2 linked regions of the Marinobacterium aestuarii genome follow. The protein of the gene in region 1 interacts with the protein of each later gene in a pairwise test. Links are inferred from orthologs where the notes say so. Each region holds a gene or a part of one and is shown on either strand. Other genes may lie near its edges.

What was found.
Region 2: the proteins of A8C75_RS06170 (region 1) and tusA interact in binary tests that used the Escherichia coli proteins (3 or more experiments, as listed by UniProt). The link is inferred for Marinobacterium aestuarii from one-to-one orthologs.

Annotation. Positions count from the first base shown.
Region 1 is NZ_CP015839.1:1,388,424-1,392,362, forward strand. What follows is about bases 687-3,626. They hold A8C75_RS06170 (IscS subfamily cysteine desulfurase), read left to right. Parts: upstream 687-1,519; coding sequence 1,520-2,734; downstream 2,735-3,626. Other genes in these bases: A8C75_RS06160 (RNA methyltransferase), read left to right, coding at 687-870; iscR (Fe-S cluster assembly transcriptional regulator IscR), read left to right, coding at 996-1,496; iscU (Fe-S cluster assembly scaffold IscU), read left to right, coding at 2,766-3,149; iscA (iron-sulfur cluster assembly protein IscA), read left to right, coding at 3,220-3,531; hscB (Fe-S protein assembly co-chaperone HscB), read left to right, coding at 3,552-3,626. Also shown: more of A8C75_RS06160, read left to right, coding at 133-686; more of hscB, read left to right, coding at 3,627-3,939. UniProt on the Escherichia coli protein: Master enzyme that delivers sulfur to a number of partners involved in Fe-S cluster assembly, tRNA modification or cofactor biosynthesis. Catalyzes the removal of elemental sulfur from cysteine to produce alanine.
Region 2 is NZ_CP015839.1:2,983,173-2,986,761, reverse strand. Bases 377-3,309 are described here. They hold tusA (sulfurtransferase TusA), read left to right. Parts: upstream 377-1,688; coding sequence 1,689-1,931; downstream 1,932-3,309. Other genes in these bases: trxC (thioredoxin TrxC), read left to right, coding at 2,800-3,237; A8C75_RS13075 (ProQ/FINO family protein), read left to right, coding at 1,937-2,527; A8C75_RS13085 (antibiotic biosynthesis monooxygenase family protein), read right to left, coding at 1,267-1,548; A8C75_RS13090 (alpha/beta fold hydrolase), read left to right, coding at 615-1,217. Outside these bases: ccoN (cytochrome-c oxidase, cbb3-type subunit I), read right to left, coding at 1-262; A8C75_RS13065 (bifunctional diguanylate cyclase/phosphodiesterase), read right to left, coding at 3,382-3,589. UniProt on the Escherichia coli protein: Sulfur carrier protein involved in sulfur trafficking in the cell. Part of a sulfur-relay system required for 2-thiolation during synthesis of 2-thiouridine of the modified wobble base 5-methylaminomethyl-2-thiouridine (mnm(5)s(2)U) in tRNA.

The DNA of each region.
Region 1 (3,939 bases):
AGTAGGGACCTAATATGTAGCGAGCCAAAACCCGGCATTATACAAAAACTGTGGCGCTGGAAGAACACTAATTCACCTAAAACGGCCTGTTCTGTTAAAATATCGCCCCCTTGAACCTATCAGGCGCGAAAAATGCTCGAGAATATCCGCATTGTGCTGGTCAATACCTCCCATCCGGGCAACGTTGGCGGCGTGGCGAGGGCGATGAAGAATATGGGGTTGTCTGACCTCTGTCTGGTTGCCCCCAATGACTTTCCCAGTGAGGCGGCGGTGGTGCGTGCGTCCGGCGCAACCGACCTGCTGGATAATGCCCGCATCGTGCCTGAGCTCACCGATGCTGTGGCGGACTGTCATCTGGTGATCGGAGCCAGTGCCCGTGGCCGTCACATACCCTGGCCGGTAATAGACCCGCGGGAAATGGCGGCGATTGTGTCCGAAGTGCAGCCGCAGCTGCGTGTTGCCATCGTTTTCGGGCGCGAAGATCGGGGTTTGACCAACGAAGAGCTGCATTGCTGTCATCAGCATGTACATATCCCATCGGTTGAGGGTTTCAGTTCGCTTAATCTGGCGGCTGCGGTGCAGGTTATCGCCTATGAGTTGCGCATGATGGCGCTGTCGGGTGCCGCAGTCGAGAAGCCGCGCTGGGGTACGCCCTGGGATATCGATCTGGCCGACAGTGGCGAGATTGAGCGGATGTTTCAGCATCTGGAGAGCACTCTGGTTGATATCGAGTTCCTGAATCCGGACAATCCCCGTCAGTTGATGCCCCGGCTGCGTCGCCTTTTGTTGCGTGCGGTGCCGGACAAGGTCGAGGTCAATGTGCTGCGTGGCATTCTGACGGCGGTGAACAAGAAAGTCGGCGGTGGCTGAAACGTGGTGCTGCTGTTGGCGTCGGGTTCGTATTAGCCGACTGTTTTAGTAGGTTAAATAGTTGACCGTTTTTGTAGGCTATTGCATAATGCTTGCACGAGTCGCCCGGTGTCGAGAGGAAGCTTATGCGATTGACCACCAAAGGCCGTTATGCAGTTACAGCGATGCTTGATTTGGCGTTGCACGCAGGGAAAGGCCCGATCAGTCTGGCCGATATTTCCGAGCGTCAGGGTATCTCGCTGTCCTACCTTGAGCAGCTGTTTGCCAAGCTGAGACGCAACGAGCTGGTGCGCAGTGTGCGAGGGCCCGGCGGTGGTTATCAGCTGAGTCGTGATCAGGTACACATCAATGTGGCCGAAGTGATCGACGCGGTGAATGAGTCGGTTGATGCTACGGGTTGCCACGGCAGCGGTGACTGTCAGTCGGGCCAAACCTGTCTGACGCACCATCTGTGGTGCGACCTGAGCGAACAGATTCATGCATTCCTGAGCAGTATCACTTTGCTGGACCTGGTTCAGCGCAAAGATGTACAGCAGGTTGCCAAACGGCAGGATCGTCGTTATGTAGATCAGCTGATTATGAGTACGGGTGAAAAAACGCCTGCCGATCGCAAGGCGGCGGTGTAACCGATTTGTACCGGAGATAGAGAATGAAGTTGCCGATTTATCTGGATTATTCCGCCACCACCCCGGTTGACCCGCGGGTTGCGGAAAAGATGATTGAGTGTCTGACGATGGAGGGTAACTTTGGTAACCCTGCATCCCGCTCTCATCTGTTTGGCTGGAAGGCCGAAGAAGCGGTTGAAAATGCCCGTCGCCAGGTGGCTGATCTGATCAATGCCGATCCGCGCGAGATCGTCTGGACCTCCGGTGCGACCGAGTCCGACAATCTGGCTATTAAGGGCGCGGTGCATTTCTATCAGAAGAAAGGCAAGCACATCATCACCTCGCGCATCGAGCACAAGGCGGTACTGGATACGGCCCGTCAGCTGGAGCGCGAAGGTTTCGAGGTCACCTATCTGGACCCCAACAAGGAAGGCATTATTGAGCCTTCGGTCGTTGCGGACGCCATCCGTGAAGACACCATTCTGGTGTCCCTGATGCATGTGAATAATGAAGTCGGTACCCTGACGGATATCGCCGCTATTGGTGAAATCACTCGAGCCAAAGGCATCATCTTTCATGTAGATGCCGCTCAGAGTGCGGGCAAGGTCGATATCGACATGAGCAAGCTGAAGGTCGACCTGATGTCCTTCTCGGCGCACAAGGTCTACGGCCCCAAAGGTATCGGCGCTCTATACGTCAGCCGCAAGCCGCGTGTTCGCATTGAAGCTCAGATGCACGGTGGCGGTCACGAACGTGGCATGCGCTCCGGTACTCTGGCGACGCATCAGATCGTAGGCATGGGCGAGGCGTTTCGTATCGCCAAGCTGGAAATGGCGGCTGAAAACGAGCGTCTGATCACCCTGCGTGATCGCCTGCTGGCGGGCGTCAAGGATATGGAAGAGGTTTATGTAAACGGATCTCTGACTCAGCGTGTACCGGGCAACCTGAACATCAGCTTCGCTTTTGTTGAAGGTGAGTCTCTGCTGATGTCGCTGAAGGATCTGGCGGTGTCTTCGGGATCTGCCTGCACCTCGGCGAGCCTGGAGCCTTCCTATGTACTGCGTGCTTTGGGTCTGAACGACGAAATGGCACATAGCTCAATCCGTTTCTCCATCGGGCGCTTTACCACCGAAGACGATGTCGATCATGTGATCCAGGACATCCGCGGAGCGGTAGGCAAGCTGCGAGAGTTGTCTCCTCTGTGGGACATGTTTAAAGATGGCGTTGATTTGAGCAAGGTCGAGTGGGTTCACCACTAAGGCAGCTGCGGACGAATAAGAGGATATAGTCATGGCTTACAGCGAAAAAGTTATAGATCACTACGAAAATCCACGTAATGTCGGCAAAATGGACGCTGCGGATCACAGTGTGGGTACCGGCATGGTCGGCGCTCCGGCCTGTGGCGATGTAATGCGCCTGCAGATCAAGGTCAGCGATACCGGTGTTATCGAAGATGCCAAGTTCAAGACCTACGGTTGCGGCTCTGCAATCGCGTCCAGCTCCCTGGTGACCGAATGGGTCAAGGGTATGACGCTGGATCAGGCGGCTGAACTGAAAAACACCCAGATTGCTGATGAGCTGGCATTGCCGCCGGTGAAAATTCACTGCTCGGTTCTGGCTGAAGACGCCATCAAGGCTGCGGTTGCCGATTACAAGCAGAAGCAGGGCAAGTAAGGCTTCATCTATTCAGCTGTGGCGCCGCGAAACATGCGGCGCGGGGAAGTATTGACCTATGGCTATTACCATGACACCGGCCGCTGTCAAACATGTGGTCGGCTATCTTGAAAAACGTGGGCACGGTGAAGGCGTTCGTCTGGCCGTCCGCACGACGGGGTGTTCAGGCATGGCATACGTGCTTGAATTTGTCGATGACGTCGAGGCACAGGACGAAGTGTTCGAGGCCAGTGGTGTCAAGGTTGTAGTGGATCCAAAGAGTCTGATTTATCTGGACGGTACAGAGCTGGATTATGTACGCGAAGGGTTGAACGAAGGTTTTCAGTTCAATAACCCGAACGTGCGTAACGAATGCGGTTGTGGCGAAAGCTTTAACGTCTGATCCAGTTCGTCCGGAGTCGCATGGATATCAAGCAAAACTTCTTTGAGTTTTACGGCCTGCCCGAGGTCTTTGATATAGATCTTGGGCTGCTGTCGCAGCGTCATCTTGAACTGCAAAAGAAACTCCATCCCGATCGCTTCGCCCACCTTTCCGACCAGGAACGCCGACTGTCTGCACAGTACACAGCCTATCTCAATGAAGGCTATGCCACCTTGCGTGCGTCCTTGTTACGGGCTCAGTACCTGCTCAAGTTGCAGGGTATTGATACCCATAACGAGAGCAGTGCACCCATGGATCCCGTGTTCCTGATGCAGCAGATGGAGCTGCGCGAGCGGCTCGAAGATGCGCCGCAGCATGCAGATCCCGAGTCGGAACTGGCTGCGCTGGGGGAGGGGGTCGAGCAGATGA
Region 2 (3,589 bases), 1.6 Mb from region 1 along the record:
CCTGGCTGGTACGCTGCACTATGTAGTAAGACGTGGCAAACAGGGCAGAACCACCAAACGCGAAAATCACGGTATTGGTGTGAAGGGGACGAATACGTCCGAAAGACAGCCAGGGCGTATCGAAATTTAGTGCAGGCCAGACCAGCTGGGCTGCAATCAGAACCCCAACGGCCATACCGACGATACCCCATACCACCGTCATGATGGCAAACTGTCGTACCACCTTGTAGTTGTATGTTGGGTGTTCAGTTGCTGTGCTCATGTCAGGCTCTCATCAACAAGCTAGTGAAAAGGAAAACGTTCCGGCGGCAATTATCTGGGAACGCATCTTTGTTTACAATGCGAAGCCTTGGCTGGATGCGGTACATTGTCGCACCCAAACTCCGCGGCCGGATTGTACTCGATTTCGTTGCTTTGCGAACCGTAAATATTTAACGCGTTGAAAGATATTGAGAATTTTTTCGTCAAAAAGTCGTAACTAAGACGATAAATGACTCGAATTGAGGCTTTTTGGTCTGACTGTACCCCTGTGTATCAGGCCTAAAGTCGTATAAATCGGTGCTTTGTTTGATCTGAATCAAGATGTTCCAGGCGGGCGATTAATGGGAGATTCAATGTTTATAATGGATGGGCAGCCCCGCAAGGGTCGCATTTTATTTGCCCATGGTGCCGGTGCGCCCATGGATTCCGATTTTATGCAGGCGGCGGCGCAGGGGCTTGCTGACGCGGGCTATCAGGTGCTGCGGTTTGAGTTCCCCTATATGCAGGCCAGGCGTGAAGATGGTCGGCGCCGGCCGCCCAATCGCATGCCGCAGCTGCTTGAGTATTTTCGCGCCCGCATTGATGAACTGAATGATGGCGTGCCGCTGTGGCTGGCGGGCAAGTCGATGGGCGGGCGGGTCGCTACCATGCTGCTTGATAATGCGCCTGACTATGTGCGTGGCGCGCTGGTATTTGGCTATCCGTTTTACGCGGTCAAAAAACCGCAGCAGCCGCGCATCGAACATCTAACCGAGCTGCCTTTGCCGGTGCATGTTTTTCAGGGTACGCGGGATGCACTGGGCAATCGGGAGGCGGTGGAATCCTATGGGTTGTCGGCGCAGCTGCAGTTGCACTGGCTCGAAGACGGGGATCATGACCTGAAGCCCAGAAGGGCGTCTGGCTTTACCCAGGAGCAGCACCTGGCCTGCGTCTTTGCGACGGTGGCCGGGCTCTGATCCTTTTTTGCAGGCTAATGGCAGAGTGACGTGGTGCGTGCACTATCGCTCAATGCTCGAGTATGGTGATTTTTTCCTCGCGGATCAGCATCGGGTTTATGACCGCCATGGCTTCCTGACGTTCCGCTGAGCGTGCCCAGCGCTGCCAGTCCTGAATGGAGCGGTAAGTGGCCAGCACCACGCGATGGTTAGGATCCTGGCTGTTGTGCAGGGCCTCGCCGGAGATGAATCCGTGGGCCTGCATGGCCTCGGTCAGTGTCGCCCGGGCGGCTTGTTCGTAGTGATCGGCAAGGTCGTCGGCGATATGCCGCTCAATAAGGACGCGAATCATGATACTGCTCCTGTTTGGCAGTGATGTGCGGAGTCTGTTTTAAGCGTAATGAATTTGCGGCCAATCGCAATGCCTCTGTGGCTTTCTCTGTGCTGCCATATTTGCGACAATGGCCGCGTTCGAGATTAACTGGTGAATAAATGGGCAATATAAAACCTGATCAGGTGATGGATGCCTGCGGACTCTTCTGTCCGGAACCGGTCATGCTGTTGCATAACCGGGTACGCGAGCTGCAGGTGGGGCAGGTGCTTGAAATTGTCGCCACGGACCCGTCCACGCAGCGCGATATCCCCAAATTCTGTACCTTTCTGGGGCACGAGCTGCTGGCTCAGAAGGTGGAAAATGAGCAGTACCGATACCTGATACGCAAGGGAGCCGGCTGAGCCCGATGAAAGATAATGTAAATGCCGTAATTGAGCAGACCGAGCAGTTGCTTGGCGAGCTGGATCAAATGCTCGAACAGCGCGAACAGGTTCGCGTCGATACCCTGAAGCAACAGTCCGAGAGCCTAACCGTGAACGACGTGGCAAGCACCGAAAATACTGCAAATACCGAGAATACCAAGTCTCGTTCCAAGAACCGGGTGGCAAACCAGGCGGCGCTCAAGCTGCTGATGGAAACCTACCCCAAGGCGTTCAGCCGTACAGAGGTGCGTCCGCTCAAGATTGGTATTCAGGAAGATCTGCTGGCGGATGAGAAGATCGCCAAGAACAAGATCAAGCGCGCGCTGGCTTCCTACGTGCGTACGCTGTCCTACTATCGCAGCCTGCAGGCGGGCAATGCCCGTATCGATTTGGCGGGCGAAGCCTCCGGTGAAGTCTCCGCGCAGGAAGCCGAACACGCCAAAGGCAAGCTGAAGGAAATCAGCCGTCAGCGTCGCGAGCGCGAACAGGAGCAGCGCAAGGTGCAGGCCGAGAAGGAAAAATCCGACCGTCTGAGCAACAAGCTCGAGCAGCTGGTCAACCTCAAGGGCCGCTAGGAGGCTGTCCGACAATACTCAACCTACTGCGAGCCACCTGAGCTGGCTGTTTTTTGTGCTGTTTTGCGTTAAATAGAACCACTATTCGCCTTAAAACACCGCAAAAACCCGCTCAAATCAGTCGGCTCTCGCTACGGCCAGCATTCTCGGACAGCCTCCTAGGCACTTGTTGATCGCAAGTTTGATGTCGGGGATGGCTGGCTTTCAGCGTGCGGTTGAAATTTCGGTGCATGACCCAACGCGTTGTTAACTGTCTATCCGGGTTATGTGCCGTGTCTGATTCGTTGAACATCTGTTGTCCCCACTGTTTCGTGACCAACCGTCTGCCAGAGCAGCGCTTGGCTGAAAAGCCGCGCTGCGGTCGCTGCAAGGTGGCGCTCTTTGCCGGAGCCCCGGTTGACATTGATTCTGTGGCCTCTTTTGACAAGCTGGTCGGTCAGTCCGATATTCCGGTTGTCGTCGATTTCTGGGCATCCTGGTGCGGGCCCTGCAAAATGATGGCGCCGGTGTTTGCTGCCACGGCTTCGCGGCTGGAGCCGCAGTATCGCTTTATCAAGGTTGATACCGAGAAATTGCAGGCTCTGGGGCAGCGTTATGCTGTTCGCAGTATTCCGACATTGCTGGTGCTCAAGGGTGGGCGGGAGCTGGGACGCCAGGCGGGTGCCATGGATGCCACCGGATTTGAGCGTTGGTTGCGCAGATTCAGCTAAGGGGTGACAGCCGCAAGCTTTGGCTTGTTATAAAAAAGGCGCTGCAATTGCAGCGCCTTTTTTATGCTTGTCACCAGTCACCAGTCACCAGTCACCAGTCACCCTTTTCACTTTCACTTTCACTTTCACCTTTAGTCCGGTTCCTTATTCCAGCGCCTTGGGTGTGCCATGCAGGAAGCCCTGGGTGGCATCTATCTTCAGGCGTAGCAGCTGAGTCAGCTGGCTGCTGCGCTCGACGCGCTCGGCGTAGGCGGCAATATCCAGGCTGTGGGCCACGCTAACCAGGCTGCTGACGAAGAACTGATCCTGGGCATCGTTGTCGATATCGTGCAGCAGAGAGCCATCGATTTTG